DNA from 4 places in the Providencia sp. UF-183 genome. Region 2 is predicted to be linked to each of the others. Evidence: predicted binding sites of a transcription regulator. Region 2 holds the regulator's gene; each other region holds the start of a gene.
What was found. Region 2 encodes CRP, which controls carbon source genes, mostly activating them, when cyclic AMP is high. Its sites were predicted from a motif close to ATGTGANNNNNNTCACAT; they were not measured.
Positions count from the first base shown of each region.

Region 1: the regulator CRP is predicted to act here: its motif matches at 3,851-3,868, upstream of AC4IFT_RS09680 (CidA/LrgA family protein).
Region 3: the regulator CRP is predicted to act here: its motif matches at 4,682-4,699, upstream of deoC (deoxyribose-phosphate aldolase).
Region 4: the regulator CRP is predicted to act here: its motif matches at 3,664-3,681, upstream of rbsD (D-ribose pyranase).

Region 1 covers NZ_JBSICD010000008.1:87,843-95,988, reverse strand. Annotated here, with positions in the region: gene AC4IFT_RS09695 (LemA family protein) at 1-168, opposite strand, end outside; gene apbC (iron-sulfur cluster carrier protein ApbC) at 365-1,477, opposite strand; gene metG (methionine--tRNA ligase) at 1,745-3,772, shown strand; gene AC4IFT_RS09680 (CidA/LrgA family protein) at 3,920-4,387, shown strand; gene AC4IFT_RS09675 (CidB/LrgB family autolysis modulator) at 4,387-5,082, shown strand; gene cdd (cytidine deaminase) at 5,287-6,174, shown strand; gene AC4IFT_RS09665 (hypothetical protein) at 6,588-7,394, opposite strand; gene AC4IFT_RS09660 (hypothetical protein) at 7,404-8,099, opposite strand.
Region 2 covers NZ_JBSICD010000017.1:83,325-91,470, forward strand. Annotated here, with positions in the region: gene AC4IFT_RS15760 (aminodeoxychorismate synthase component II) at 1-196, shown strand, start outside; gene AC4IFT_RS15765 (aspartate aminotransferase family protein) at 326-1,540, shown strand; gene AC4IFT_RS15770 (hypothetical protein) at 1,601-2,962, opposite strand; gene AC4IFT_RS15775 (hypothetical protein) at 3,147-4,121, opposite strand; gene crp (cAMP-activated global transcriptional regulator CRP) at 4,309-4,941, opposite strand; gene AC4IFT_RS15785 (OsmC family protein) at 5,296-5,697, shown strand; gene AC4IFT_RS15790 (phosphoribulokinase) at 5,788-6,654, opposite strand; gene AC4IFT_RS15795 (YheU family protein) at 6,713-6,922, opposite strand; gene AC4IFT_RS15800 (hydrolase) at 6,919-7,902, opposite strand; gene AC4IFT_RS15805 (LysE family translocator) at 8,004-8,146, shown strand, end outside.
Region 3 covers NZ_JBSICD010000025.1:2,541-10,686, reverse strand. Annotated here, with positions in the region: gene AC4IFT_RS18950 (mechanosensitive ion channel family protein) at 1-669, opposite strand, end outside; gene AC4IFT_RS18945 (DUF2750 domain-containing protein) at 811-1,218, shown strand; partial or broken gene AC4IFT_RS18940 (aldose 1-epimerase family protein) at 1,253-2,269, opposite strand; gene fucP (L-fucose:H+ symporter permease) at 2,327-3,634, opposite strand; gene rbsK (ribokinase) at 3,742-4,671, opposite strand; gene deoC (deoxyribose-phosphate aldolase) at 4,840-5,508, shown strand; gene deoR (DNA-binding transcriptional repressor DeoR) at 5,564-6,343, shown strand; gene rnz (ribonuclease Z) at 6,467-7,381, opposite strand; partial or broken gene AC4IFT_RS18910 (inverse autotransporter beta domain-containing protein) at 7,628-8,146, shown strand, end outside.
Region 4 covers NZ_JBSICD010000010.1:3,985-12,130, reverse strand. Annotated here, with positions in the region: gene asnA (aspartate--ammonia ligase) at 1-510, shown strand, start outside; gene viaA (ATPase RavA stimulator ViaA) at 511-1,968, opposite strand; gene ravA (ATPase RavA) at 1,971-3,488, opposite strand; gene rbsD (D-ribose pyranase) at 3,770-4,189, shown strand; gene rbsA (ribose ABC transporter ATP-binding protein RbsA) at 4,197-5,711, shown strand; gene rbsC (ribose ABC transporter permease) at 5,708-6,670, shown strand; gene rbsB (ribose ABC transporter substrate-binding protein RbsB) at 6,688-7,578, shown strand; gene rbsK (ribokinase) at 7,660-8,146, shown strand, end outside.

The DNA of each region.
Region 1 (8,146 bases), on a different contig from region 2:
ATATTTTTTCACCGTCGCAAGTAAGCTATCAAACACTTTTCCGCGTCTGTCTAATTGAACTGAAATTTCAGTTTCACTGGAAACTACGGCTTCGCGTAATGCTACAATGCGGTTATAAAAATAAATAACGATCAGCACCACTACGACAATAAAAATTAAAAATTTCATAATCACCTTTTAGGGCTTGCCCATAGGAAAGAATTCATCAACAACCATATCGCTTTATTCTACGCTATCCTTTCTCAATAGAGAAACAATCCGCTGATAAATCAGAAAAAGGGAAATTGCTGGGTTGGTGTTCAATACAAATAAAAAAGGCTATTTAATGTTAAACACTAAATAGCCCTTATTAAATTACGCTAAATTACACTGCGCGGAATGAAATTTCCGTTGGGATTTTATCCCCTTCCCAATACATTAATGCCGAAATACCTGATGCGATTTCACGGTAAATATCCGCAAATTCACCTTCAGGGTCGCGCATAACGGTTGGTTGACCACGGTCAAGGTCTTCACGCAAAGAAATGTGCAGCGGAACTTGGCCCAACAGCTTCGTGTTGTATTTCTCAGCCAGTTTTTCTGCACCACCGGTACCGAAAATTGGCTCAACATGGCCACAATTACTGCAAATATGTGCGCTCATATTTTCGATAACACCTAGCACTGGCACATTCACTTTCTTAAACATCACGATACCTTTCATGGCATCAACTAAGGCGATATCTTGTGGTGTTGTCACCACAACCGCGCCTGTTACAGGGATATTTTGTGATAGTGTTAATTGGATATCACCGGTTCCCGGTGGCATATCGATAACTAAATAGTCTAAATCTGGCCATAAGGTATCTTGCAGCATTTGCATTAACGCCTTACTTGCCATCGGGCCACGCCAGACCATCGCATTATCATCAGTGACTAAATAACCGATTGAGTTAGTCGCTAAACCATACGCCATAATTGGCGCCATGTGTTGGCCATCTGGAGACGTTGGGCGCTCTAATGTTGTGCCTAGCATATTTGGAATCGACGGGCCATAAATGTCCGCATCAAGGATACCGACTTTCGCCCCTTCTTGCGCCAGTGCTAACGCGAGGTTGACGGAAGTGCTGGATTTCCCCACGCCGCCTTTACCTGAACTCACCGCCAGAATATTGCGCACGCCCTTAATGCCAGGCAAATCGTTCGCGCGTTTTAGCGTTGTCACATCGTGGCGTAATTTCCATTCAACTGCATGAGCGCCTGTGAGTTGTTTTAGCTCTGCCGTTTTTTCGCTAATCAGCGTTTGGAAAGGGCCTTTCCAAACAAATGGCATGACTAATTCGACGTGCAGCACATTGTCTAACATCGCACAATGATGTAACGCTTTGATAGAAATCAGATTACGTTGCAGCGTTGGGTGTGTAAATGAAGCCAAAACTTTGGAGACTTGTTCAGTCAGCAGTTCTGGTTTGTTCTGCTCGGGGGATTTATCGTTCATCCCGGCTCCTTTATTTATATTTTTGAACTATAGATATCCTATATAACTCGATAAGGTACCTGAGATTAGACGGATATACTTTGACTGAGGTTAATCATAACAGAGAACACGAAAAATAGTGATTACCAAGCGCAGGAAAAGCCACGAAGAGGCAAAAATTTCTTTTTCCAACAAATTTCCAATTAATCTTTTATACCCCTAGCAGCGATGGTTTTGATCGGTTAACATCAAAGACCCTTTTCAAATAATGGAAGTAAGAAAGTTACTATGTCTCAAGTCGCGAATAAATTACTGGTAACCTGTGCGTTACCCTATGCTAACGGTTCAATCCATCTTGGTCATATCCTGGAACACATTCAGGCTGATATTTGGGTCCGTTATCAGCGAATGCGCGGCAAAGAGGTTCATTTTATCTGTGCCGACGACGCGCACGGAACCCCAATCATGCTTAAAGCACAGCAGCTGGGTGTCACACCTGAAGCTATGATTGCAGAAGTGAGCCAAGAACATCAGAACGATTTTGCGGGTTTTTCCATTAGCTATGATAATTATCACTCCACACACAGTGAAGAAAATAAACAATTATCAGAATTGATTTATGGGAAACTGAAAAATAACGGTTTTATTAAAAATCGCACTATTTCTCAGCTTTTCGACCCAGAAAAAGGCATGTTCTTACCAGACCGCTTCGTTAAAGGCACTTGCCCGAAATGTAAAGCAGAAGACCAATACGGTGATAACTGTGAAGTGTGTAGCGCAACCTACAGCCCAACAGAATTAATCAACCCACGTTCGGTTATCTCTGGTGCAACGCCTGTGATGCGTGATTCAGAGCATTTTTTCTTTGATTTACCTGCATTTAGCGACATGCTACAAGCATGGACTCGCTCAGGCGCACTGCAAGAGCAAGTGGCGAATAAAATGCAAGAATGGTTCGAGTCTGGCCTGCAACAGTGGGATATTACCCGTGATGCACCGTATTTCGGCTTTGAAATCCCAGATGCACCGGGCAAATATTTCTACGTCTGGTTGGATGCACCAATTGGTTACATGGGTTCATTTAAAAACCTGTGTGACAAACGTGGTGATCTGAATTTCGATGAGTTCTGGAATAAAGATTCGAAAACAGACCTTTACCACTTTATCGGTAAAGATATCGTCTATTTCCACAGCCTGTTCTGGCCTGCGATGTTAGAAGGCAGTCAATTCCGTAAACCAACTAACCTGTTTGTCCATGGTTATGTCACGGTTAACGGAGCGAAAATGTCCAAATCCCGTGGCACATTTATCACAGCGCGCTCATATTTAGACCATTTGGATGCAGACTGCTTACGTTATTACTACGCAGCAAAACTGTCTTCACGTATCGATGATATCGATTTAAACCTTGAAGACTTCGTCCAGCGCGTCAATAGCGATATCGTGAATAAAGTGGTTAACTTAGCTTCGCGTAACGCAGGCTTTATTGCTAAACGCTTCGATGGCAAGTTATCTGCAAACTTAGCAGAGCCTGAGCTATATCAACAGTTTGTTGACGCGGCAAAAGTCATCGGTGAAGATTTTAGCAATCGTGAATACAATAAAGCGATCCGCGAAATCATGGCATTAGCTGATATCGCGAACCGTTATGTGGATGAAAAGGCCCCTTGGGTGGTTGCTAAACAAGAAGGTAAAGACCAAGAATTGCAAGATATCTGCTCAATGGGTATCAACCTGTTCCGCATTCTGATGACTTACCTGAAACCCGTTTTACCGGGTCTGACCAAACGTGCAGAAGCGTTCTTGAATACTGAACTGTCTTGGGATGCGATTAGCACACCATTACTTAACCACAATGTTGCACCTTTCAAAGCCCTGTTTAACCGTATTGAAATGACAAAAGTGGATTCGATGGTTGAAGCATCAAAAGAAAGTATCAAGCCAATCCAGCAAGTGACTGGTCCACTGGCGGATGACCCAATCCAAGATACAATCACCTTTGATGATTTTGCAAAAATCGATCTGCGAATTGCACTAATCAAACACGCGGATTTTGTTGAAGGGTCAGATAAACTACTGAAATTACAGTTAGATATCGGTGGTGAAACACGCCAAGTGTTCTCAGGCATCCGTTCTGCCTATCCAGATCCAAAAGCGTTGGAAGGCCGTTTAACGGTGATGGTCGCTAACCTTGCACCACGTAAAATGCGCTTTGGCATTTCCGAAGGTATGGTCATGGCAGCAGGCCCTGGTGGGAAAGATATCTATTTGCTTAGCCCTGATAGCGGCGCACAGCCGGGTATGCAAGTTAAGTAACACTAACTTGTTATAGCGGTTCTTTAAGCCAGTGAAAGTGGAGAGCAAAAACTCTCCACTTTTTTATTGCCTTTTTTATTGTGATCAGTAGCACAATTATCAAGTTAATTGTATGATGAATAGATATCAAGCTACAGGACAAATCTCATGTCATTTAAACAGGTGCTGATAACGGGATGGCAGTATTTGCGCGCTTTCGCAATACTTTACCTCTGCCTGATTGTCGGAAACCTTATCTCTACCCTACTTCCTTTTGCCATTCCCGGCAGTATTGTTGGTATGCTCATTCTGTTTGCACTACTGGCACTGCAAATTATCCCTGCTCACTGGGCACAACCCGGATGCAGTATTTTACTGAAAAATATGACCATTCTGTTTGTGCCTATCGGTGTGGGGATCATGAATTACTATGACTTACTGAGTCAGCAACTGATCCCGATTGTGGTTTCTTGCATGATCAGCACCTTAATAGTCATGATAGTAGTCGCTATCAGTTCCAACTATATTCACAAAGAACGCCCTGTCATCGGCGCTAAACCTGATGAAGTTCCCCTTCCCCCTGAAGAGCCAATTTCTTCGGTGATTAATAATGATAAAACTAAGGGGAACGAATAATGTTAACGCACATTTGGTGGTCATTACCGCTGACAATTGTGGTGTTTTATCTTGCTCGCAAACTGTCAGTAAAATTTAAGCTACCAATATTAAACCCATTATTAATCACCATTGCGGTGCTTATTGCCATATTGGTTATCACCAATACCTCTTATGAACATTATTTTGCGGGCAGTAAAATCCTGAATGATTTACTGCAACCTGCCGTTGTGGCACTGGCTTTCCCTCTTTACGAGCAAATGCACCAAATTCGTGCCCAATGGAAATCCCTATTTAGCATCTGCTTTGCGGGTAGCATCGTCGCGATGTTCAGTGGTGCAGCAATTGCATTTTGGCTTGGAGCAACGCCGGATATCGCTGCCTCTGTATTGCCGAAATCAGTCACAACCCCCATCGCGATGGCAGTTGCTGATTCAATTGGAGGGATCCCCGCAATTAGCGCTGCTTGCGTGCTGTTTGTGGGTATTTTAGGCGCAATGTTCGGGCACAGTTTATTTGATGCCCTACGTGTTCGCACCCATGCGTCTCGCGGGCTTGCGATGGGAACGGCTTCCCACGCATTAGGTACCGCACGTTGCGCTGAAGTCAATTACATTGAGGGGGCTTATAGTTCACTCGCATTGATGACCTGTGGGGTGATCACCTCGTTAAGTGCGCCATTTATATTTCCTGTCATTTTGCATCTTTTTAGCTAATCTTATTAGTTACACGCCCAGTTAAATATGATGAGTAAGGGAAAACGATATTCTCTTACTTATCATTGAACACTAAAAACATGAGATATATCTCTCAATTAAAGAATTTGTTTCATATGTTTCATTTAAATTAGTGATTTAAGTCACATTTCATTATGTGCTTTATTGAATAGAATGAAAGCAATTAAATAGGGAGGGTAACTCATGCATTCAAGATTTAAGGCCGCTTGGGCCGAGCTTCCAGAGAAGCTACAGTCTGTACTTAGACCTATCATTGATAAATCCGATTTCGCCGGAATGCTAACGGCTGAGCAAGTACAACACATTAAAGCGCAAAGCGGTGTTAGCGACTCAGAATTAGCATTCTCACTACTCCCTTTTGCAGCGGCCTATGCCGTCACTCCTATCTCCCATTTTCACGTTGGTGCAATCGCTTGCGGCGCTAGCGGTAATTTATATTTCGGCGCCAATATGGAGTTTAGTCATGTTTCGATGGGGCAAGTGATCCACGCGGAGCAATGTGCGATCACCCATTCGTGGATGAAAGGCGAAAAGCAAATTACGTCGATCACCGTGAATTACACCCCATGTGGCCATTGCCGACAATTTATGAATGAATTGCGCGAAGGTGGTAAAATTATGGTGCATTTACCGGGCCGTGAGCCTGCGGTACTTCATCACTATTTACCTGATTCATTTGGCCCAGCCGATTTAAACATTACGACACTATTGCTTGATTCTGTCCAGCATGGTTATAACAACCAAAGCCGCGACAGGCTGTTAAGTGCCGCTATTGAGGCTGCTAATCAATCCCATGCACCTTATAGTGAATCCCATTCAGGTATTGCAGTGCAGCTTAAAGATGGTTCACTGTTTACAGGGCGCTACGCTGAAAATGCCGCATTCAACCCAAGCTTACCACCACTGCAAGCCGCGTTAATTATGATTAACCTTGCCGGTAAAGATATCCATGCCATTGAGCAAGCTAAGTTGGTTGAAAAACAAGATGCGATAGTGAAACAATGGTGTACCACTGAAAATACCTTAAGTGCGCTAGGTTGCCGACAAGTGGAATTGGTTTATTTGGATTAGTTTTATATTTAGTTAAACATAACGGTTATTGCTAATAAGATGAATAGAAAGCAATAACCGTTTATTGTTGCAAGCGATCATAGTACACATTTATCTTTTATTATTATCAATTTTAAATTTCAGTTAAAACTGAAAGATGCACCAGAAGAATAACCACTATAACTAAACTCCGGTACACTTGGCATTGTAGGCATTGAGTATCTATCGTCAAATGAGCTCATTGAATTATTCATTGATGACATACTATCTCTTAAATTATCAATCATACGATCATAATATTCCACATCAGGTTTATAATTAATCGATGGTGAATCAAATAAACCCGTTTCAGGCAACATATAATCAGGTTTTTCAAGATAGTAATCTGAAAGAGGGTTTTTATGTTCAAATTCAGTTTGCCCTCGCCAATCAGTTTATACAGAAAATCGGTTATTATCGCCAGATGGAAAATCCCAGAATGAAAATCTGTTAGTTCCCCTATCGATTAAAGGGTTACCTGTTTCATATGTTAACCCTTTAATGTAATCCATATCTACATACACTTTAGGTGAGTCAAAAAAATCATAAGTATTTTTTAAAGTAATAATTCCACTGTCATAAATGTTGTCTATATCCGCAATCCGTCGAAGCCAACGATGTATTTGAGGCTGCTTACTAGCAGGTGCATCATACATACTATCAACCATCGTATTTAAGATACCTAGACTTAATTCAGCTTCTTTTTCTGTATTCCCTACCGCTTCTAATGCTTTTTGCCAATATACTTCTCGCGTTTCTTCATCAGGGAGTACATCAAAAACAAGTTGTAAGGTCCACGCTTCTACCGGCAGTCCATGTTTGTTAAAAACATTTTCATGAAATACCATTGCTTCCTCATGGTTTATATCTCCGTTTATTTCTATTTCGCCATCTTTAAATCGACTTTTGAGTGTTTCTATATAACCATAAGCCATGTCCATCCTTATTCTATTAAGACTATTACTATTAATTTCCAGTTCATTTTCTTCCATTACTTCTTCTAAGTAATTTAATGCAAAAGCACCTGAAAATGAGTCCCCTTTTACCACACTATTTGCCAATACTGCATAGCAATCCCCTTTGGCCTCTAAATATGTATACATTATCTCTGGGTTATTGGTCACATTCAATATTCTAGAAGCCATAGATATATCATGTCTATTTAATTTCATATTCCCTTGCCTGTGAGTTTCTCTTTCCATATATTACTCCTATTTTTTTATGTGTTGGTTGATAAAATTTATTGTCGTATTTTTCATTTCACCCCAAATAATTAACTCTTCTATACTTAACTTAACCTCTACTTTTACTTTATATTCAGGAACTAGAAAAACCCCATTACATCTACTGTACTTTTGCTTAGGAATAACCCAAATACATCTGAAAAAGTCTGTTATCTCATCATTATCTATTTTCCAATAATAGCCAAACTTATCATTTTCCGAATCACTATATTTAGTTAGTTTTTTTAATTTAACTTCACTAAAATATAATCCTAGCTTTTCATCATATACAACATCTCCTTTTATTTTCTCCTCCCCCCAGTCAAGGTATATATAACGTTTATGCTCTAGATACCCCTTTACCTTGTCATTTAATGGTTCAATAGAGACTCTTATCGTTTTTTTCTTTGTTGTATATTCATCATAATCAACAGGTTTCATTTCTGGCCAACTCATCCTCAATGGTAATACCCTAAAATTAGCTTCACATCCCTTCTTATTTTTAATAAACCTCGGATCAAAATAGCTATACCCTTCATATTCTGCAAAGTTATACACATAGTCACTCGGTACCTCAACTATTGTATTATTAAACTTTCCACACATAAATCCGGGTCGGTTGTTTGCATTAACAACACATGAAAATAGTAAAAATGGAAATATTAAAAAAATATTAAATCGCATATTCTATTTAAACCTTAATATTACTTTAAAAATTATTGAATAATCTC
Region 2 (8,146 bases):
TCACTCTCTGGTTATTGCCGCAGAGACACTTCCTGTTTCTTTTGATGTATCAGCTTGGTCACTAAATAACGGTGATGTTGATGAAATCATGGGGATACGGCACAAAACCTTGCCAATCGAAGGCGTTCAGTTTCACCCTGAAAGCATTCTGAGTGAACAAGGTCATGAGTTATTGAATAATTTCCTAAAGTATTAGTTTGGTAATATTGTTCATAATAAATTAATTATGCATATTTCACCCTTACCTATTGCTCTTTTGTGATTTTTTATTCATATTTGATGCTTATATTTTCACTTAAGCATCAAGTTAGAGCAGGTGAGGGGTATGACAGAACAACAATCAGTAAATCGGCAGACTTTTGACCAAGTCATGTTGCCTATATTTTCGCCAGCAGAATTTATTCCAGTCAAGGGCGAAGGAAGCCGTGTTTGGGATCAGCAAGGCAAAGAATACATTGATTTTGCAGGCGGAATTGCGGTTTTAGCCTTGGGTCATTGCCACCCAAGTTTGGTCGCGGCCGTTCGTGAACAGAGTGAGAAGCTTTGGCACGTCAGTAATATCTTTACCAATGAACAAGCGCTTAAACTCGCGCAAAAAATGACCCAAGCAACATTTGCCGATCGCGCGTTTTTTGTGAACTCAGGTTCCGAAGCCAATGAAGCGGCTTTTAAACTAGCACGTCGTTATGCCATCACAAAATACAGCCCTTATAAAACCAAAATTATTGCCTTCAAGCAGGGGTTTCACGGGCGCACATTATTTACCGTTTCGGTCGGTGGACAAGCTAAATATGCAGATGGCTTCGGGCCAAAGCCTGCGGACATTATCCATGTGCCTTTTAACGACCTTGATGCGGTTAAAGCAGTGATAGATGAGAATACCTGTGCGGTTGTTTTAGAGCCTGTACAAGGTGAGGGCGGTGTCACTGCGGCTACGTCAGAATTTCTGCAAGGTGTTCGTAAACTGTGTGATGAAAATAACGCCTTATTAATTTTCGATGAAGTGCAAAGTGGAATGGGGCGTACAGGTAAACTATTTTCATATATGCACTATGATGTGACACCCGATATTTTAACTACGGCAAAAGCATTGGGCGGTGGTTTTCCAATTAGTGCAATGATCACCACAGAAGAAATCGCGAAAACCATGGAAGTCGGTTCTCATGGGACGACTTATGGTGGTAACCCATTAGCTTGCGCGGTAGGTAATGCGGCATTTGATATTATTAATACTGAAGAAGTGTTAAAAGGTGTCGAAAAACGTCGCGAGCTATTCGTTGCTCATTTAAATAAGCTGAACGATAAATATGGCATTTTCTCCGAGATCAGAGGAATGGGGTTATTAATCGGCGCGGAGTTAGATGGCAAACTATTAAACCGTTCGAAAGATGTTTTGCAAGCCAGTGCTGTAGAAGGCTTAATGATGTTAAATGCAGGCACTAATGTACTGCGTTTTACGCCTTCACTGATTATTTCTGAAGAAGAAATCAACAGCGGTATGGCGAAATTAGAGACGGCGATCGGGAAGTTGCTGAAATAAGTGAAAGATAAGTTGCAGAATGATTTCTGCAACTTATTAAAAAATTGTTTTTTATAACGGCTATTGAGCTGGTAATGGCATTTTTTTCATCTTAGCTTGGTCCTCTAACCGTGCTTGTAATTGCTCTTCTGAGCTATTACTGGGTATTCCAGCAGCTAGGCATTGAACTTTATGTTCATGTGAATATTTATTTACTTTTTTATTCTTGGCTAAAGGGTATTTATTTTTTAGTTTCTCTTTTTTTTGAGCTGTTTTTTTCTCATTAACCTTAGTGTCTGGTGTAAGGTTATTAGCCTCATTATCGGAACTGTAACCAGAAGATAATGAAGTGAGACTAATAGAGGTCATCATTTTCTCTTTATTAGCAAGTATTTCCCTTAGTGCTTTAATTTCATGATCTTTTATATCATTTTTAAGCTTTAATTCATGGAACATACTTGTTGAATTAATTTTGTTTTTAACTAACTCATCTATTAGATTATATAATGAATTATTTTCAAATATTAAATTATCAATATTTTCATTGTTTTTTGTGTTTTCTACTTCCGATTTTTTTTCAAATACATCATCAAAATCAAAGTTGTGAGATTCATCATGGTATATAGGCGTATTGTCTTCATCGTAAGTAACTAAAAATTCGCTCATTATTGGTTTTTTTATAGCTAAAATGTTTTTTTCTAGAGCACTTTTATCCAATGTAATATTGTGAATTTTATTTTTTATGTCTTTTAGTTCACCAGTTAGTAAATTTTTTACTGTCGTTTGCATGTTAATTAAACTTTCCAATTTTTCATTCTTTTCTTCCATGTTAATCTCTTTTGATACTTCTTCTTCTAATGAAGAAAGGTATTTACTTTCTTTTTTTAAGTGTGAAATTCCTCTTATTTTTGACTCATATCTTATGGATGATTTCAGATCATCAATTTCGTTTTTTAGCTCTTCTTGTTTATTTGTTAATTTTTCATTTCTGTCTAATAAATCTTGGTAATGTTTAAGGTAGCCTATTGTTTCATTTTGCTTTTCGATGATTTCATCTGTAGCGGGATTTTCACTAAAAAAACTATTCTTATCTAACAAGTTATTAATGGATTTTTCTATTTTATTTGTTAAATCTTTGATGAATTGTGGGATCTTAAAAGATTTTTCTATTAGCTTATTTTCGAGGGTGGATATTGTTTTTTTGTTTGAGTTTAATGTATGGAATAAATTTAATTCTTTTTCCTGTGATTCATTTTCTGTTAGGTTTATGTGAAACTTTGATTCCACATCTTTTTTGTTAAAACGAAAAGATGAGAATGGGTTATTTACTTTTATATTTTTAATTTTTTGTATAATAGTGGGTGTTTCTCTTGTAGCTCCAGTTGATGAAATTTCTTTGTATAGTGAGCTAGTTGTGGTATTGTTCTGGGGATTAGTTTTCATAGTCATATCCTATATTAATACTAAAAAGTAATTTATTAATTAAATATTCATGCTTAATATTGAAATTATTAACCTATTCAATATGTTGGTTTTATCTTATGACATTGTTATGTTGATAAGATGTAATTAATCATTGACTTAATGATGGTTTTAAATGAAAAAAGAAAACACTTTATTGAATGATTTATTTTTTTAATTCGTTCAATAAATTATCATTAATGTGAATTTGTTTTTGTATTTCAAAGATATTATCTTTAAGTGAATTCATTTCCATAATTAGTCTTTTTTCTTTTTTAATGCTATTGCTTATTTTTATTAAGTCAGAGTTTTTAATTGAAGTGACATTCCTATTTAAGTGAGGTTTTCGTTCTTTATGGTCTAATGGCGTAGATTTGTTAGATAGTTTGTAATGTTGCTTGATATATTGTGTTCTTAATGCTGATGTTTTTGTTTGTAATATATTCCCCTTAAAATCAAAAGTGCTTTTAGGTAGAGGGGTTGATTTAGAATGCTCTTGAATATTGTCAGCAACTCTATAGTGTACATATGTAATTTTTTTTTGAGAAAAAGGCGTTGTTTTTTGTTTAACTTGCTCTAATGGGGAATTAACATTAATAATTTCTTTTGTGTTTCTTTGAATTATTAAGGGGATTTTAGTACCGTTTTTATTTTCTAGTTGCCTAGGTGGATGATAGTTTTTTATGATTTCATCCTTTATTTCTGGAGTGTTGATATTAACCCCTGGAATTTTAACGTACCGATATAAAAAATTGGCATATCCATGCATTTCTTCATCAGCGCGATTGAAATTTTCAAAAATTGTCTGATTTTCTTTTATTAGCGAATTGGCATCTTGCTCATTATAAAAAGTAGATGCATAAAACTTATATAATCGACCTTTCAGTTGATCAACTTTATACTTAAATTCGTCAGAGTGTAATAATTTAGTATCCTTTATACTTTCTGAATCACTTTCATAAGCTGAGTCAATGCTTTCTAGGCTACAAGCATGTGATGGTTTAGATTGCCGCTGAGTGGATAATGGTTCTTTTCTCGATGAAGCAGTAACAGTAAAGATTTTCTTTATAAAATCATCGGAATTACTAATGTTTTTAAAAATATCGGAATGACCTGACAAATTGCTAAGTGTAATTTTCATAAATATAACCCTACTTAATATTATAATTATTATTTTATAGAGAGCTAAATAGAGAAAATATAAAGAAACGATACTCATTAAAAAATGATATATAAAATAATCGTATTTTGGGAAAATAGCGTTATATCGATGATACAACGCTATTTGAAAGTGTGCGCCCCACCAAGGGAGTGAGGCGAAAGGTTAATTATCGTGTACCGTAAACAACAATGGTTTTACCATGCGCAGAGATTAAGTTTTGATCTTCCAGCATTTTCAAAATACGGCCGACAGTTTCACGGGAACAACCAACGATTTGGCCAATTTCCTGACGGGTGATTTTGATTTGCATCCCGTCTGGATGCGTCATGGCATCAGGTTGTTTGGCTAGATTCAGTAACGTTTGTGCAATACGGCCAGTTACGTCTAAGAAGGCGAGGTTGCCCACTTTTTCTGACGTGGTTTGCAGGCGGCTTGCCATTTGCGCAGAGAGGCGCATTAAGATATCAGGGTTAACCTGAATCAATTGACGGAATTTTTTGTAAGAAATTTCAGCAACTTCGCAGGCGATTTTTGCTCTAACCCACGCAGTACGTTCTTGCCCTTCTTCAAATAATCCAAGCTCACCAATGAAATCCCCCTGATTCAGGTAGGAGAGGATCATTTCTTTGCCTTCTTCATCTTTGATTAAAACAGCCACTGAACCTTTAACGATGTAGTAAAGGGTTTCTGCTTTCTCACCCTGATGGATCAGTGTGCTCTTGGATGGATACTTATGAATATGGCAGTGTGACAAAAACCATTCAAGAGTAGGGTCTGTTTGTGGCTTGCCGAGAACCATTAGCGTTATCCTCTGTATGTTATTGCAGCCATCCGGAAAGCGTACCAGAAAGGCTGGCTTTAAAGTCACTAGCTTAGCATATTAATTTGTCTTATATACCCTAAATAACAGGAAGAGCAACATTGCATCAACCGCTTTTCATGGTTAGGGTAAACAAACTGATATCAACACTATAATATAATCAAATACAACGTTGAGTTTTGATCTTAATCCTATCAACTAAGTATTGTTTGTAGCATATCCAATACAGAAAGTCTTCCCTGTATCGCTTCAGCAGAATAAAGCTGATATAACATTCATTATATCTATGGAACAATGTAGCCTTTAAATCGATTTCATTTCAAGGGGAATAAAATGGAAGCAAGAGTTAAATGGGTAGAAGGACTCTCTTTTTTAGGTGAGTCAGCGTCAGGCCACCAAGTGATGATGGACGGTAACGCAGGCGATAAAGCACCAAGCCCAATGGAGATGGTATTAATGGCTGCGGGTGGCTGTAGCGCAATTGACGTGGTATCCATCTTACAAAAAGGCCGTAATGATATTACCGACTGTGAAGTGAAATTAACCTCTCAGCGCCGTGAAGAGGCGCCACGTTATTTCGTTAAAATCCATCTGCATTTTATTGTAACAGGGAATGAATTAACGGATAAAGCCGTTGAACGTGCCGTTCAACTTTCGGCTGAAAAATATTGTTCGGTCGCGTTGATGTTGGAAAAAACTGTCGAAGTGACCCATAGCTTTGAAATAAAAAATTAAAAATAAATTTAATTATTATTAATATATTTGAATTTAAAGATGCTTATCTTAATTATTGGTAAGCATCTTGTTTAATAATTAAAAAACAATTTAGCTATGTTTCTGGCTAATGAGTTTTTCGACTATTGGCGTCATAATTAATTCCATCGCGAGACCTAATTTCCCGCCAGGCACGACAATAGTATTCATCGCAGAGATAAAAGAGCCTGATATCATTGATAGCAGGTAGGGAAAATCGATCTGCTCAAGCCCACGAAAACGAATAACAATAAAACTTTCATCCTGTGAAGGAATGGCTTTCGCTGAAAACGGGTTTGAGGTATCCACAGTCGGTACGCGTTGGAAGTTAATGTGGGTACGAGAAAATTGCGGCGTGATGTAGTTAATGTAATCCCCCATCGAACGTACCACTGAATCCATTACCGCTTCTCGGGAGTGCCCGCGCTCAGTGGTGTCACGGATAAGCTTTTGTATCCACTCTAAGTTCACGATAGGCACAACACCGACAAGTAAATCAACATGTTGCGCAACATTGTGCTCAGGTGTCACTATCCCACCGTGTAAGCCTTCATAAAACAGCACATCCGTTTTTTCTGGCAACGATTCCCAAGGGGTGAATGTACCCGGTTGTAAACCATAAGGCACGGCTTCGTCGTAGGTGTGTAGGTATTTTCGTGATTTTCCACAGCCCGTTTTGGCGTAATCCACCAGTGTTTGCTCAAGTAGCGCAAAGTCATTGGCTTCTGGGCCAAAATAACTAATATGGCGGCCTTGTTCTCTGGCTTTACGGATTGCCATATCCATTTCAGGACGCGTATAGCGATGAAAGCTGTCACCTTCTAGCGTAGCAGATTGGATATTTAATTGATGGAATATTTTACGGAATGCTTGGCTAGTTGAGGTCGTGCCAGCACCGCTTGAACCAGTGATGGCAATAATCGGGTGTTTTTTGGACATAGCGGACTCCCTGTGTTGCGCTTATGGCCACTATTTCAGAAACAGCGAACGAAGCGGGTTAGCGGGCTTTAGGCATGAAATTAACGGATTCATGCAATTCTGACCAGACTAGCACAATTTCGCCAGAAACTAACTGCCGTTTCACATCGTTCACTTTATCTTGCAGACTTTTTTCTTGGGCGCCGTAGTCGGTGCCCTCGCGTAACACATAGCTTTCAATCAGATTATCCAGTGTTTCAGGCGCAAGCTCTCGCCAAGGAATAATCATTCTTTTTCCTTATTTAAATAAGGAGTTAGCCATTGTGGAATCCGGGTTTCTAGCCACATTTGAGGCTTTCTTAATGTCCCACTCACAAAGCCCACGTGGCCACCGTGTTCAGTCATTTGATATTCCACGTTTTTAGGTAAATGGGATAAATCAGGAACGACTTCAGGTGCCATAAAAGGATCATCTTTGGCATGAATGATTAACGTTGGTTTCGTAATATAGGCAAGCTTAGGGAGGGCGCTACATTTCTGATAATAATCCGTTGCATCATCAAAGCCATGAATACGAGCGGTGATAACATCATCAAATTCACGAATACGTTTCAGTTGTTTTAGCTGTAACAAATTTAATGGCAAGGAACCGGGGTAGCGAACCAGTTTACGAGTCGCATTACGCTTTAAGCCATTGAGTAGATAGCGTTGATAAAATTGGGAAATCCCTTTTTCCATACGCAATGAACAGGCTTCCAACATTAATGGGGCGGAGACCACAACGCCTGCATCTACATCGGCATTTTGACCGCTTTCAGCGAGATAACACGCTAACATATTGCCACCAAGGGAATAACCGACAGCGGCTGTTGGTGCATCACCAAAAGTTTGTTTTAGCCAGCGTAAGAAATAACGAGCATCATTGGTTTCACCTGAGTGATAGATACGCTGTTGGCGATTGGGCTCGCCGCTGCAACCCCGAAAATGCATAATCACACCTAACCAGCCTTGGTTTTGTGCACTTTCTAGCATACCGTGAGCATAGGGGCTTTTGAAATTGCCTTCTAAGCCATGAAAAATGACCAAACGCGGCTTATGTGCAGCGAGCTCAGGTTTTTCGCTCCAAGCAAGATCGATAAAATCGCCATCAGGCAATTCAAGTCTCTGCCAAAGAGGTTTAATTTTCGGTGTCCTGCGAAAAATTCTTGGCAATAACGTTTGGAGGTGTGGATTCTTAGCCCAACTTATCGGACGAAAGTTTTCTGACATAGCCTTATTTTATTTAATGGGGACTCTTGTGAGTCACATAACATACTGTTATTTTTTTGTGATGCAAGTAAACAAATTTGAGTTTGAGGATTAAAGTATAAATGACACTGGGGCTGATTTTTTCACTTTTTACATTTCTATTCATTGCAGCAGTCACACCCGGCCCTAACAATATGTTGCTGACTTCAAGTGCAGCAAACTATGGTTTTCGCCGTACTATCACATTATGCCTAGGGATCATGCT
Region 3 (8,146 bases), on a different contig from region 2:
AAATACCGAGTTGGGGATATACAATGGCCGATGGTCAAAGGTGATGATCTTGGTGATCCGCCAACCAATTTCCACTACCGTGCCTTCAATGTTTCGATCGGGCGAACTGACCCAATCCCCAATGTTAAATGGTCGGTCAAAATACAGCATCAACCCTGAGAAAAAGTTACTCAAGATATCTTTACCCGCCATGCCGATAGCAATACCGCCGATGCCACCAAACGCCATCAACCCTGACAGACTCAAGCCAAAATGTTCACCAAATAACAGAACCATAATGACAAATACGGTGGTTTTGAACACCCGAGCAACGATACGAGCCGAAGTGGGGTCACTGCCTTTTTTAATTTGTGTTTTTTCTAATCGGTTGGCAAGCTGGAATAATTTTCGCATTAAAATCAAAGCAATCAATGCGATCGTGATAAAATTAACCAATGGGGTGGAAATAAAATTCAAATCAAAATCTGCCGCGGCCATGTCTACATATTGCGCAGCTACCACCACGATACCACATAATACAACCGTTTGAATAATATGAATAATAATGCTTTTATGTTTGTGCTTATGTTTACGTCGCTTATGGAATATCTCGAAACCAACATACAGCATGAGACACACTGCAATAATGGTCATGCCAATGGCATATTTTTCAAGCAATACTTCTATCATCTCTAACCGCCCTAAAATTCATCTGATAGATATTTTTTAATCGTTTTACTGTGTGTTGTTTGACGTTATCGTGTTATTAAGATAACAATTATAAATATTATTATCCCAATAATTATCAATTACTTTTTAGATCATCCAATAATGAATAGCCCAATATTTTCCCCTAATGAGAAAGAAATTCAAAATGTTTCGGCGTTAAGTTCGCCCGAAAAGTACCGCTACTTTGTTGGAAAAATCGCCGATTGGCAGCAAGTTTGGGGCATCGGCGATGGGCAGAACCTCGTCACGACATGGGATGATGGCAAGTGCCTCTCTCTTCCCCTATGGCCTGCAAAAGCGTATGTGGAGTTGTGCTTAACAGGCGAATGGACAAATTTTACGCCAATGCCATTTACCCTTGAACACTTAATGACAGAAATTTTACCTGATATGCATGAAGCGAATATTAAGGTCGCTCTAATGATGCAACCTGATGGGAAAAAAACACCAGTGAATGATGCCGCGCAGTTACTTGCCGATTTAAAAGATGAATGCCAGCAATATGAGTAAAAGGCAGCATCTCGCTGCCTTTAGTCGTGAAAAACTACTGTTCAACACCTGTAGTCACCGTAAATTCACGGGTTTGCCCTGCGTCGAGCCAAATTAGGGTTTGGTTATTCTTCGCTGCCAAGAAACCTTCTGGTCGACACGTTGCAGGCAATACAAATGCCCCTACTTTTTGGTCGCCATTATATAAAATCCACCGTGTTGCAGAGTTCAGTTCGCTGGACTTAAATTGCGTGACAAAGGTGTTCCCCGCTAGCGATGTCATTCTAAATTCAGAGTTTTCTGTGTATTGGTTCAGATTATCCATAAAGAACACAATTTCTGGGTCGCACATTTGTGGCTGGTTAAGCTAGTTTAATTTTACTGCGCCAGATTTCAATGCTTCGTTAAATTCGAGCCATTTTTCCGTTGGGTGCACATGTCCTGGTATCGATTCACGCAGTTTAATCGCGTGTTCAGGAATGTTTTGCGTCAATGTTGCATTATCCACGTAGGCATAATTCATATGACACATATATTGAAGCGGCATTGGCACTGAAGCCAAGTTAGTCACAGACATATGAATATCAAACAGCGAGCTATTCGCCGTTAATGAAACGGACGGCGCAGCGCGGTAATGATGGCCAAACCCCATGATATACTCATATTCACCACAAATTTTTAAACAATTTTCAGTCAATTCTAGCCAAGCACTGTCCATTGGGGCGCAAGGCATTTCGCCATGCAATGGGTGATTATCCTCTGGTGAAGGGCAGCCATTACTGATTAAACCTGAGTGAAAAGCAAAGCAGCCATAGGTCTCAATAACTGTAGGAACTGATTTAGGCGCTGAAAACATATTTTCCATTTTCAGATTTTGGCCACAAAATTCAGCATCCCAAATCATTTGCCCGAGAAAAGGCAAAATAGTTAAGTAGCCTTGTTGGTTTTCAATACGTAAACCTTCCACGCCAGTGTGATAACGAAATGCGGTGGCAGTGAATTGGTCATTTTTTAGAATAAGCGTCGGGTTTTCCGTAAATACGCTTTTGTGAAGAGGAATTCGTGTATTCATTTTCATACTCACGGTGAGTTAAGAGAATTGGGCAGCTTTCACCACCCAAGCTAGACGTTATTTAGCCTCTTGTTTGGCTTTAAAGCGGCGTTCACCCACAAAGTAAATACCGACATACACAAAGCACAGCATGGAGACTAAGAAAGAGAGTTGCAAAGAGTGCAGTACGTCAGCCACGTAACCCTGAATAGCGGGTACGACAGCAGCGCCGACAATTGCCATCACAATCACCGCACCTGCCATTTCAGTGTGTTCGTTATCTACCGTATCCAATGTGCCTGCATAAATGGTTGCCCAGCAAGGCCCAAACAGAATACTCACCATCACCGCTGCATAGACCGCGGTGAAGCTCGGAATAAATGCAACATAAATTAAGAACAGTGCACCAATCACCGAGTAAATAATCAGGACTTTTTCTGCATTAAAGCGAGTCATTAAGATATTGGCGATAAACTTACCAATAAAGAAACATGCAAAGCTGTACACCATGAAATTCGAGGCATCACGTTCGTTAATATCGCCCATTTCCAGCGCTAAACGAATAGTGAATGACCAGACCGCAACTTGCATACCTACATATAAAAACTGGGCGATGATCCCTTTTCTAAAGCGACTATTTTTTGCTAAATATCTTAAGGTTTCTAATGCGGTTGGGCGTTTATGATCTTGGGTTTCTGCCACTTTACATTTCGGGAACTTGGTAATGAGGAAGAGGATCATCACGACGACCAATACCATAATCATGTAGCGGTAAGGTTCGAGGGTGTTTTCCAACATCGCTAAGCGGAATTCATGAATTTGCTCTGCATTCATGCCTGCCATCTGGCTTTGTAAGCTATCCCCTTCAGAGAACACTAAATATTTGCCCAGTAAGATCCCACCCGCAGCTCCGATTGGGTAGAACGTTTGGCTGATATTTAAGCGCAATGTGGCGTATTGCTTAGGGCCAATCATTGAGCTGTAAGTGTTCGCCGCGGTCTCAAGGAAGCTTAAACCAATCGCAATGGCGAAGATTGCCGCCAAGAACATGGTATAAGTCGCCATATGGGATGCAGGGAAGAACATACTGCAACCGGCGATATAGAGAATTAACCCCACCATAATCGCATATTTATAACTGGTTTTTTTGATCACTAAAGAGGCTGGAATAGCGATTAAAAAGTACCCGCCATAGAACGCACTTTGTACTAAAGCTGAGGCGAAGTTACTGAGTTCAAAGACACTTTTAAACTGGGTAATTAAAATATCATTTAATGCTGCGGCGCATCCCCACAGAGGGAATAAGCACGATAGTAGGATAAATTGGAATAGAGGAGTCCGGCTCAGGTACCCATCAGGTAACTGAGTGATGTTCTTAATGTTCATAGTAACCCTTATATTTTTATAATTTATACCCTATGAGTTCCTATTCAGCTCTAATGGCGGATTAATACATCAAAGGGTATTCAGCTACGTTGAGTTTTATTATTTAGCTATGCGTTTGAAGTGTTGATTTGCACAAATTCATTGAATTGCTCAACACTTGGATAAGAAGATTGAGTCCCTTTCCCTGTCACACTAAATGCAGAAAACATCACTGCTTTTTTCAGTGCTTCTTCAATATTCCCCGTGTGTACATAGTAATGAGAGAAGCAGCCAATAAAGGCATCCCCCGCACCACTCGTATCGATGGCATTCACTTTGATTGCCGGTATATGTAACTCGCTATCGCGGGTCATCCACAGAGCGCCTTTTTCCCCTAAGGTCACAATGAGGTTTTTCAACCCTTTATCCAGCAGAGATTGTGCTGCACGGCGGACGTTATCCATCGTGTCTACTGGCATATTGGTTAAAATTTCTAATTCCGTTTCATTTGGGACAAAGAAATCACACCGGCAAGCAAAATCCAGATCGAGCGAACGCTGCGCAGGGGCTGGGTTAAGCAGCACAGGGATGCCATTTTTATTACCAAATGAGATTGCGTGGTAAACCGTTTCTAACTGCACTTCTAATTGCAGGACGATCAACTTACATTTTTTCAGATCTTCCGCTGCACGGTCGATATCTTCCGGTGATAAGAATTTGTTGGCTCCTTTAACGATCAAAATACTGTTTGATGAGTTTTGATTGACGAAAATCGGCGCAACACCGCTTGATGTGCAAGGTACTTTTTCAACATAACGGGTGTTAATACCGTAAGATTCAAGGTTACGGATGGTGTTATCCGCGAAAATGTCATCCCCAACTTTGGTTAACATAATCACTTTCGAATTTAATTTAGCAGCGGCAACCGCCTGATTCGCACCTTTACCACCACAACCAATTTTGAAAGCGGGCGCTTCTAACGTTTCGCCTTCTTTTGGCATTTGATCGATGTAAGTGATCAAATCAACCATGTTTGAACCAATAACTGCTATATCCATGATGCCCCTCGTGTTAAATAAATCACATAATGATATGATAGTAACATTATCATGTTGCAAAAATATCATTTGTGATTAGGATCTCGAATAACGAATGATCAAGTGTTACATCTACCACATTTCCTCATTCTTTGTTGTATATCCCACATTTATATAGGAAAGTTGAAAATGCAAGACTTAGCAAAATATATTGATCACACTTTACTTGCTGCTAACGCGACTGTCAGTGATATCACAAAATTATGTGCAGAAGCGGCTGAATACCACTTTGCTTCCGTATGTGTGAATACAGGGTATGTTCCTTTAGCTAGTGAGCTTTTAAAAAACAGCGACGTCAAAGTTTGCTGTGTGGTAGGCTTTCCATTAGGTGCCTGCTTAACCGAAGCAAAAGCGTTTGAAGCGGCTGAAGCGGTACGCCGTGGTGCAGATGAAGTGGATATGGTGATTAACGTTGGCATGTTAAAAAGTGGCGATTTAGACTTTGTCCGTAAAGACATTGAAGCCGTATTTGCCGCCTGCGGCAATGCCACATTAAAAGTAATTTTAGAAAATTGTCTGTTAACGGATGAAGAAATTACACAAGTTTGTGAAATTTGCCGCACAATTAACGTCGGTTTTGTGAAAACTTCAACAGGTTTCAGTACAATGGGTGCAACCGAACACCATGTTGCATTAATGCGTAAAGTGGTTGGCAGCGAAGTGGGCGTAAAAGCATCCGGTGGCGTACGTGACCGTGAAACGGCGATTAAAATGATTGAAGCAGGCGCAAACCGTGTTGGTGCAAGTGCCAGTGTTGCAATTGTCACAGGAACGGCAACCAAGCCGAGTGACTACTAAGTGATGGGGCGCGGTCTAACCGCGCCAATTTTGTATATCATAAAAGGATTGTAGGGTGATAGAAACTAAACAAAAAGAACGCCTTCGCCGCTTAAGTGAATGTTTGAAACGTTCAGGACGCATTCATCTAAAAGAAGCTGCTAGGATACTCGAAGTCTCTGAAATGACCATTCGCCGAGACCTCAGCGCAGATGCAGAAGGCCCTATTCCGATGTCACTGCTTGGTGGCTATATTGTTTCTGTTACCCAACCTGCTAACTTAGTTGCCCAAGAGCAGCAAGCCGATGTTTTCACGCCAGATCAAACCGAAGAACTCTACATTCCTAACCTCGCAGCCAGTATGGTCACAGAGGATGACGTTATTTTCTTTGATAATGGCATTGAAATGGCAACCTTGATTTCTCTTATCCCTGAAGAAATCAGCTTTACGGGAATTTGTTATTCCCATAACGTTTTTCTCGCCCTTAGCCAGAAAAAAAATGCCACTGCCTTATTGTGTGGCGGTGAATATCGTCCCAAAAGTGACTCATTTTACAACCCTTCTTTGCCTTCCTTGCTTGACTCAATCAACCCCAAAAAAGCCTTTATTTCTGCCGCAGGTGTCCACGGTACTTATGGCGTAACTTGTTATAATATCGACGATTTACCTATGAAGAAAAAAGCGATGGAAAAATCCATTCGTAAAATTTTATTGGCGCCTTATAACTTGTTTGATGAAGTAGCGACAGCCAATATGGGGGAATTGTCACAATTTGATGTGATAGTCACAAACAGGCAGCTTTCTGATGAGTATGAAACATACTGTCGCAATGGGTTTGTCAAAGTGATTTACTAAACACGCTATTTGTCTATTTAGAGCGTATTTTTCGACACGTTTTATCGACGTGTCGACTCAATCAACACAACGCCAAAATGTGTACGTTTTTTACTGATTTTTCGACACATTATAAAAATGGCGTCAAATCTTCACCGTCAAATAATCTTCCGCGATTTGGGTTGCTGCAAATTCAGCTTGGCATTCTGCGAGTAGCCTTGGAATATCTTCGCTCATATAACGCCCACTCAAATGGGTGGCAATAAAACGTTTTACCCCAGCTTCACGGGCTAATTGTGCCGCTTGTACCGTCGTTGAATGCCCTCGTTCGTTAGCTTTTTCTGCAAAAGCCGCTTCTAACGTGGTTTCATGCACCATCACATCCGCATTTCTAGCCAGCTCAAACGCCAGTGGGGTTGGTTGCGTGTCACCAAAAATAGCAATAACTTTACCGGGGATAGGCTCACCTAGGTAATCTGCGCCATTCACCACACGGCCATCTTCCAGAGTAATGGTTTCTCCCGCTTTGAGTGCTTGCATCCATGGGCCACGGGGAATGTTATCACTCGCCAATTTGCTCGCCTCTAGCGGCCCACTTTTGGCGTGTTCTTCAATGCGATAGCCATAACATTCTACACGGTGATCAAGGGGGTAAGCCGTTACAATCAACTCACCATCATCAAATAATTGACCCGCTTCAATCTCAATAATTTCAAGCGGGTAAGTCATATAAGACACACTGATGGACAACACCGTTTCAATATATTGCTTGAGCCCTTTAGGCCCATAAAGTGTTAAAGGGTCTGTCGAGCCTCCCATTGAGCGGCTGCACAATAGCCCTGGCAACCCAAAAATATGGTCACCGTGCAAATGGGTAATAAATATCTTCTCAATTTTTGGCGCTTTAAATGGGCTATTGAGGATGCGGTGCTGTGTCCCCTCACCACAGTCAAACAGCCAATAACTTTTTCGAATGCCGACCAAATTTAATATCATACTGGTGACATTCCGTTCCTTTGTTGGCACGCCAGCACTGGTGCCCAAAAAAGTCAGTTCCATAATTCCTCTATCTATCTCTTTGTTTTATATTGCGAAGAAAAGATTCCAAAGTTTTCCAATTAGATTAACGTTGTTTTTTGCATTGCCTTTTTCTTCTTGTAATTTTCGTCGCGACAAGACCTAACATTCTTATCTTTTCCAACTTGCAAAATTCGCTTCTTTTTAAGTCAAATTAATTCACAAGCTCTTACCCTAAGGTGCATTCCAAAATAGCCGCGTTAATTTTCGCTATTAGGAATACATTGAATGAGCCCCGCTTCTTTAACCGTTAAACAAAAAATCGCTAACGGCTTTGTCATATTTACGGCTATCTGGTCATCCGCCATTATGCCCGTTATCCCCAGCTATGCAAAAATGTTGGATAACAATGACCTGCCAACATTAGGCAGCGACAATATTATTGCTGAAGACAATACGGAACGTTTAGTCGCCGAGTACAGTAAAACACTGGGAACTTTTCTTTCACAGAAGAAAAAGACTAAAGATCTGTCCGATATGGCGCAGAATTACGCACGGAATAAAGCTGCGAATGAAGCCACAAAAGAGATTGAGGGTTGGTTATCTAAAGCCGGTAATGCCAAACTAAGCATTAATCTTGATAAGAAATTATCCGTTAAAAACTCCCAATTGGATTGGCTGATCCCTTGGTATGATCAACCCGACACTCTGCTATTTACACAGCATAGTGTTCATCGCAATGATGGCCGACTGCAAACAAATAATGGCATTGGCTTACGCCGTTTTTATGAAAAAAATACGCTTGGT
Region 4 (8,146 bases), on a different contig from region 2:
CCAGACCAAATTCACTTTATCCACAGTGAAGAGCTGTTACAGCGCTACCCAGACCTTGATGCAAAAGGCCGTGAGCGCGCAATCGCGAAAGAACTTGGCGCCGTTTTCCTTATTGGTATCGGTGGTAAGTTATCCAGCGGTGAATCACACGATGTCCGTGCACCAGACTACGACGATTGGACAACAGAAAACGAAGACGGTTTTTGTGGTTTAAACGGTGACATCCTTGTGTGGAACCCTGTATTACAAGATGCATTTGAGCTGTCTTCCATGGGGATCCGTGTTAGCCCTGAATGCTTAACACGTCAATTAAGCTTGACGCAAGATGAAAAACGCATGGAATTAGAATGGCACCAAGCGCTAGTTAAAGGTGAAATGCCACAAACTATCGGCGGTGGTATCGGCCAATCCCGTTTAGTGATGTTACTTCTGCAACGCCAACACATTGGCCAAGTCCAATGCGGTGTATGGGCGCCAGAAACGCAAGAATCTGTTGAAGGTATGCTGTAATTAGCGACTAAAGCGGCGTAATAGCCTGCTTTTTAACCCGGTGTCAAAGCGCCAAATATGGTCGAAGATTTTCATGATGCCGGGTTTCCCATAATTTGACACTGATACCGCATGGAAGCGGTATTTTCCTTTCTTTTGCATGGTTTTGATTTTTTGAATGAGTTCATCGGGTAAACGCTGAGCCACAAAATCAGAAATAACCACTGCATCTGCATCCATCCATTGTTTTGATTCTAATTTGACGGTTGTTTCTTGCAAGCAAGCAGCAAGGTCTGTTCCGCCTTTAAATGTTTGATGTAAAAACCGAACGCACTGCTCCAACCCATCCGCAGATAATAAATCGTAATGCACAATATCGGTGGAAAACAGCATCACATGGCATGCGCGGTTATCGGCTAACGCAATTTTCATTAGCGCAAGGCAAAATGCCTTTGCACAGCGCTCATTTAATCCCCCCATTGATCCCGAAGTATCAATACATACTACAAATGGCCCTCGAGGCTGTTCTTCATCATGGTGATGTGTAATGGGGCGCAGCACTTTTCTTTCTTGCCAGCTATCCCCTTGCAATCGATAAGTTAATAGCTGTTTTTCCAGTAATTTTCGATAAAACTCAAATTCAATTTCTTCGATACCCAGCATAGCGAGCTCAGCGGGTAATAAACGCAAAATATCATCACTTTGGTTTAAGCCATTAACTTGTTCAGGTACTGTTTCTGGCACTTTCTCCATGATAGTCATTGCTTCTAAAACCACGCTATCATCGGGAATAGCTTGCGCTGTTTGGCTGCGCCCTAATAGTTGGGCTATTTTTTCAAGCTCAGGCTGTTGGCGTAAAAATTCACTGTAGCGATTTAATAGCTGGTCATTATAAACAGAGGTCATATTCACCCCTTTGCTTAAATCCCACAAACGACCAGCCGCTCGTTCATTTTCACCCAGAATATCTTCTAAATTTCCACTCAAGGCTAACCTGCGTTGTAATTCCGCCAGCAACTGCTCTTTCTCTTGCTCTAACAGCTCTTTATGCAGGGTTGTGACTTGCAAAATTAAGCTGACTCGCCACTTTTGGACAAACAAAGCTTGCCTTGCACTGCGGTTGTCAATTTTACCGCTTTGTAGCTGGTTTGCTTCTCGGTAAAACGGCGAGTCGATTTGGTTAAGCCTTTCTATTACAGAAGGAAGTCGCGTAAAAAAAGCGTCTGTTGATATCCCAAGGGATTGCCTATACAGCTCAAACTCTTCAGAAAGTTGCGCGGGAACTAACGCATCTTGCAGGCGCTGTTTTAGGTCTTTTTTCCAGCTAGATAAGTCTTTTAATAATGCCTTTTTTAAACGGGGATGTTTTTCAAAAAATACCGCCAATTGCGGCGTAGCAAGGAGAGAGATAATAATCTCTTCTATTAACTGGCTTTCATTAACCGAAAGCAACATCTCCAGAGTGGCTAAACTCATCATAATTATTCAGCCACTTTTCCTGTGATTTGGTTGCGTAATTGCGTTAATTTCTCTGCAAGTTGTAGAAAACTTTGCTCAATATCCGCCAGCCAATGGGCTTCAATAAAAAGGTTGGGTTGTTGTTTTTCAAATTGATAACGAGCAGTTTGGATATCTGATTGAATTTTATCCAGCTTATCTAACCATTCTTGATTATTTGATGTGGGGGTTTGTGTGGCTGTTTTATCTTGGATATATAAGGTTGATGATTGATGGCTGATATCCAATAACTGTATCTGATTTAAATTATTTACCTCAGCGGCAATTTCTTGTGCAAAACCAATACCATTTAAATGAGCGGATAATGTCGTGCCTTTATTTAAAAATAAAGTGAGTGCTTTTTTGTCTGTGGTAACAAACGTCACTTTCATATTATGCAATTGTAATGGACGATGTAAAAACAGCGTGATCCGACCTTCATGAAGATGCTCAGGTAACACATACGAGGCCTTACGAGCAAACATCGCATTGTTTTTATTTACTTTAAATGCATCTTGGCTATTTTGATCTTGCGTGGATGACATCCATTGCTGGTAAATTTGCTCAATTTCACGGGTAAATTTACGCTGCTGCCAACCCTCTTCTTGTAAAAGGGATTGAATTAATCGCGGTAATGCATTCATCGATTGCATATCGTGCCACAGGCAATCTTTCAAAAGTACAATATCAAGGGGAGAGACGCTGCTGCGACCATTAAAAAATGCACTCGCTTGTAATAAATACACCGCTTTTTTCCAACGTCTATCTGAGACATAAACCTGCTTATCCGCGGCATCTAATTGTTGGCGTAGTTGGTAGACTAGCTCAAAACAGTGATCGGGCAGCGTAATTTTTGGAATTTCTTGTTGCCACTGCAGGTACTCTTCATCACTGATTTTTAAATGCTCAGGGACTTGGGATCCTTCTAACGACGATTTTCCCGTCAATAATGCACGGAAGTTTTGTTTTTCCTGTACTTTATCAAGCCAAATACGCACCAACATACGGTCAAAAAGGGCTTCTAAACTATTATCAGCATCAGGTAATTCGTTTGAAGCCGTGACAAGCAAACGCATGGGAATGGCTTTTTCTTCATCGCCATTACGGAATTTGCGTTCATTAATAGCCGTTAATAGCGTATTGAGAATCGCGGGGCCTGCTTTCCAGATTTCATCTAAAAAAACCACTTCAGCATCAGGCAAATAACCTTTCGTTAAGCGTTCATAGCGCCCTTCATCTTTTAAGGCTTGAATGGATAAAGGGCCAAAAATTTCTTCAGGCGTCGAAAAGCGCGTCATTAAGTATTCAAATGCATGGGCATGACGAAAAGCATATTTCATTCTCCGCGCGATTAAGCTTTTCGCAATACCTGGAGGGCCTAATAGAAAGACACTTTCACCACTGAGTGTGGCTAATAAACACAAGCGTATTGCCTGTTGGCGTTCATACAAACCGCTTTCCAGGTAATTACTCAGTTGGGCGATACGCTCAGCAAGTTGCATAACAGTTCCTTTCTATTGGAGAGTTCTTGATAAAGGCTATCAATTCCTTTTATTACATACTGCGGCCATTTTTTCCATTTTTCTTTGATGTACCCCAAAAAACAAGAAAAAACGATTCAGCTATAAGTGATTCAATAAGTTATTGTTTTTAAGCTTATCCCACACTAACGAAACGTTTCGATGATGATCACAAATATCGACTATCAATATTGAGTTGTGACTTATCTAAACTATGATTGTATAAGCGAAACGTTTCGCTTATCAGAAATGGCGGTGAAAAAATGAAAAAAGGTGTTCTGCTTAATGCCAATATTACTTCAGTGATTGCAAAGTTAGGTCATACCGACCAAATCACACTGGCGGATGCAGGCTTACCCATTTCAGCGGGGCCTGAGCGGATTGATTTAGCGATAACGCAAGGGTTACCTGATTTCATGGCTGTTTTGCGAGTGGTTACGCAAGAAATGCAGGTCGAAAAAGCGATTATTGCAGAAGAAATTAGTGCAATGAATCCCACCATGGAAACGGCTATTTTAACGCATTTGAATAACCTACAAACTGAACAAGGCAATCAAATCGAAATCATCTATTGCAGTCATGAACGTTTTAAACAGCTAACTCATGACAGCAAAGCAGTCATTAGAACAGGGGAATGCTCGCCATTTGCGAATGTAATCCTATGTTCTGGTGTGACTTTCTGAGGTGACTATGCAACCTTTATTAGAACTTATCGGTATCGATAAATCATTTCCGGGCGTGAAAGCGCTCAGCGGTGCGACATTAAATGTCTACCCCGGAAAAGTCATGGCGCTGGTGGGGGAAAATGGGGCTGGCAAATCAACCATGATGAAAGTGCTCACCGGTATCTATCAAAAAGATGCAGGTAAAATTCGTTTTCTGGGTAAAGAAGTGGCGTTTAATGGGCCAAAAAGCTCCCAAGAAGCGGGTATTGGTATTATTCACCAAGAATTAAACCTGATCCCTGAGCTGACGATTGCAGAAAATATTTTCCTTGGGCGTGAGTTTGTTAGTGCGTTTGGCAAAATTGACTGGAAAAAAATGTTCAGTGAGTCAGACAAACTGCTCAAACGCCTCAACCTTGATTATGACAGCCATCAAACCATTGCTGAACTTTCGATTGGGGAACAGCAAATGGTGGAAATTGCTAAAGTCCTCAGCTTTCAATCCCAAGTGATCATCATGGACGAACCAACGGATGCGCTTACTGATACAGAAACGGAATCATTATTCCGCGTTATCGAAGACTTAAAAGCACAAGGCTGCGGTATTGTTTATATCTCTCACCGGTTAAAAGAAATCTTTGAAATTTGCGACGATGTCACCGTGTTTCGTGATGGCCAGTTTATTGGCGAAAAACCCGTTAGCGAATTAGAAGAAGAAAAACTGATTGAAATGATGGTGGGAAGAAAGCTTGAAGACCAATATCCACGCATTGATGTTCAAGCGGGTGATACCCGTTTACAGCTTGAAAATGTTTCAGGCCCCGGTGTAAGCAATGCCAGTTTCACGTTGAAAAGCGGTGAAATTTTAGGGGTTTCAGGGTTAATGGGCGCAGGTCGAACTGAATTGATGAAAATCATCTACGGCGCAGCGACTAAGAAATCAGGCACAATTAAGCTGGAAGGCAAATCTGTCAATCTGAAAACCCCGCAAGAAGGCCTAAATAGCGGCATTGTGTATATTTCAGAAGACCGTAAACGTGATGGATTAGTATTAGGCATGTCAGTTAAAGAAAACATGTCGTTGACGGCTTTGCGTTATTTCAGCCGTGCGGGTGGCTCACTTAAACACGGCGAAGAGCAACAAACGGTCAGCGACTTTATTCGCCTTTTCAATATCAAAACTCCATCGATGAACCAAATTATTGGTAACCTTTCTGGCGGAAATCAACAAAAAGTGGCTATCGCACGAGGGTTAATGACCAGACCCAAAGTGTTGATCCTTGATGAGCCAACGCGTGGTGTCGATGTTGGGGCAAAAAAAGAAATTTATCAGCTAATTAACCAGTTTAAGAAAGAAGGGCTGAGCATCATTTTAGTCTCTTCAGAAATGCCTGAAGTGATTGGAATGAGTGACCGCATTTTGGTGATGCACGAAGGTCATATCAGCGGCGAATTTACCGCCAAAGACGCGACTCAGGAAGCCTTAATGGCTGCCGCAGTGGGTAAAAATTACGGCTCAGTTCAGGAGTTATCAGTATGAGTTCAACAACTGCATCATCAAAACGCTGGTTCAGCAAAGCTTGGCTGATGGAGCAAAAATCATTAATTGCACTATTAGTCTTAATTGCCATCGTATCAACATTAAGCCCTAATTTTTTTACGGTGAATAACCTATTCAATATTTTGCAGCAAACGTCGGTAAACGCCATCATGGCGGTAGGTATGACGTTGGTTATCTTAACGTCAGGGATTGATCTGTCGGTAGGCTCATTACTTGCATTGACGGGCGCGGTTGCTGCATCGATGGTTGGGGCGGAAGTCAACGCCTTGGTTGCTGTTGCAGGGGCATTAGCACTGGGAGCCGCAATTGGCGCATGTACTGGGGTTATCGTCGCGAAAGGGAAAGTCCAAGCCTTTATCGCAACATTGGTGATGATGCTTTTATTGCGCGGGGTGACTCGTGTGTATACCGATGGTAGCCCGATAAACACGGGCTTTAGTGATAATGCTGATTTATTTGGCTGGTTTGGTATTGGTCGCCCATTAGGTATTCCTACCCCGGTTTGGTTAATGATCATTGTTTTTGCGGCGGCATGGTACATGTTGCACCACACTCGATTAGGCCGTTATATCTACGCGTTAGGGGGCAATGAAGCGGCAACTCGTTTATCAGGCATTAACGTCGATCGCATCAAAATTATTGTGTATGCCTTATGTGGTTTGCTGGCGGCACTGGCCAGTGTGATTGAAGTTGCACGTTTGTCATCGGCGCAACCTATGGCAGGTAATGGGTATGAGCTAGATGCTATCGCCGCTGTTGTACTGGGTGGCACAAGCCTTGCAGGCGGGAAAGGGCGTATTGTCGGTACGTTGATTGGTGCTCTGATCCTTGGTTTCTTAAACAATGGCTTAAACTTATTAGGTATTTCGTCGAACTATCAGATGATTGTCAAAGCGGTCGTCATCTTACTTGCGGTACTTGTTGATAATAAAAAATAACCCTACAGGAAACGATTATGAAACTGAATAAATTAGCGACATTGTTATCAGCTGTTGCACTGAGTGCAACCGTTAGCGTCAATGCGATGGCAAAAGACAGCATTGCGTTAGTGATTTCAACATTAAACAACCCTTTCTTTGTGACGATGAAAGATAGCGCACAAAAAGAGGCAGACAGACTGGGCTATGAATTGATCGTTCTAGACTCACAAGATAACCCAGCAAAAGAATTGGCAAACGTGCAGGACTTAACGGTTCGTGGAACAAAACTGATGTTAATCAACCCAACAGACTCTGATGCGGTGGGTAACTCTATCCTAATGGCAAACAAAGCAAAAATTCCTGTTATTACCTTAGACAGAGCCGCTAATAAAGGTGAAGTCGTCAGCCACGTTGCTTCGGATAACCGTATGGGCGGTAAAATGGCGGCCGATTATATTGCACAAAAAACAGGTAATGAAGCCAAAGTTATCCAATTAGAAGGTATTTCAGGTACTTCAGCAGCACGTGAGCGTGGTGAGGGCTTTAATACAGGTGCTAAAGAGCACAAATTTAATTTACTGGCGAGCCAGCCTGCTGACTTTGATAGAACAAAAGGCCTTAACGTTATGCAAAACCTGCTAACTGCGCACCCAACGGTTCAAGCGGTCTTCGCACAAAATGACGAAATGGCGCTAGGTGCATTAAGAGCACTACAAACAGCCGGTCGTACTGATGTTTTAGTGGTCGGTTTCGATGGCACTAATGATGGCATTAAAGCGGTAGAGGGCGGGAAATTAGGTGCAACAATCGCACAGCGCCCTGATCAAATTGGTATTGTTGGTGTACAAATTGCCGATAAAGTCTTAAAAGGTGAAAAAGTTGATGCTACCGTTCCTGTTGAATTGGAATTAGTGGTAAAACAATAAGATAAAATAACCGCCGCAGCAGCTTTGCGGCGGTTTATGGGTTTGTGGTTAAGCAGTCACAATAAAAAGGATATAAATGTTATGGGTACAGCAAAGCTGGTGGTACTGGGTAGTATTAATGCTGATCATATTTTGAATGTTAAGCAATTTCCACAACCGGGTGAAACCGTTCGTGGTGACAGCTATCAAGTTGCCTTTGGTGGAAAAGGTGCAAACCAAGCTGTGGCGGCAGGCCGTAGTGGCGCTGACATAACATTTATAGCTTGTGTAGGTGATGATGATATTGGTGCAAGTATTAAAAAACAGCTTCATCTCGATAATATCAAAACAGAATGTATTGATGCGATTAAAGATGAAACGACGGGTGTGGCACTGATTTATGTGAATCAACAAGGCGAAAACATTATTGGTATCAATGCGGGTGCCAATGCGCAACTAACAACGCAGAGACTCACTCAATATCAGCAAAAAATTATTGAAGCGGATGCCGTCTTAATGCAGCTTGAATCACCGATTGAAACTGTTCAGATGGCCGCTGAAATTGCGAAGAAAAACAATACTCAAGTCA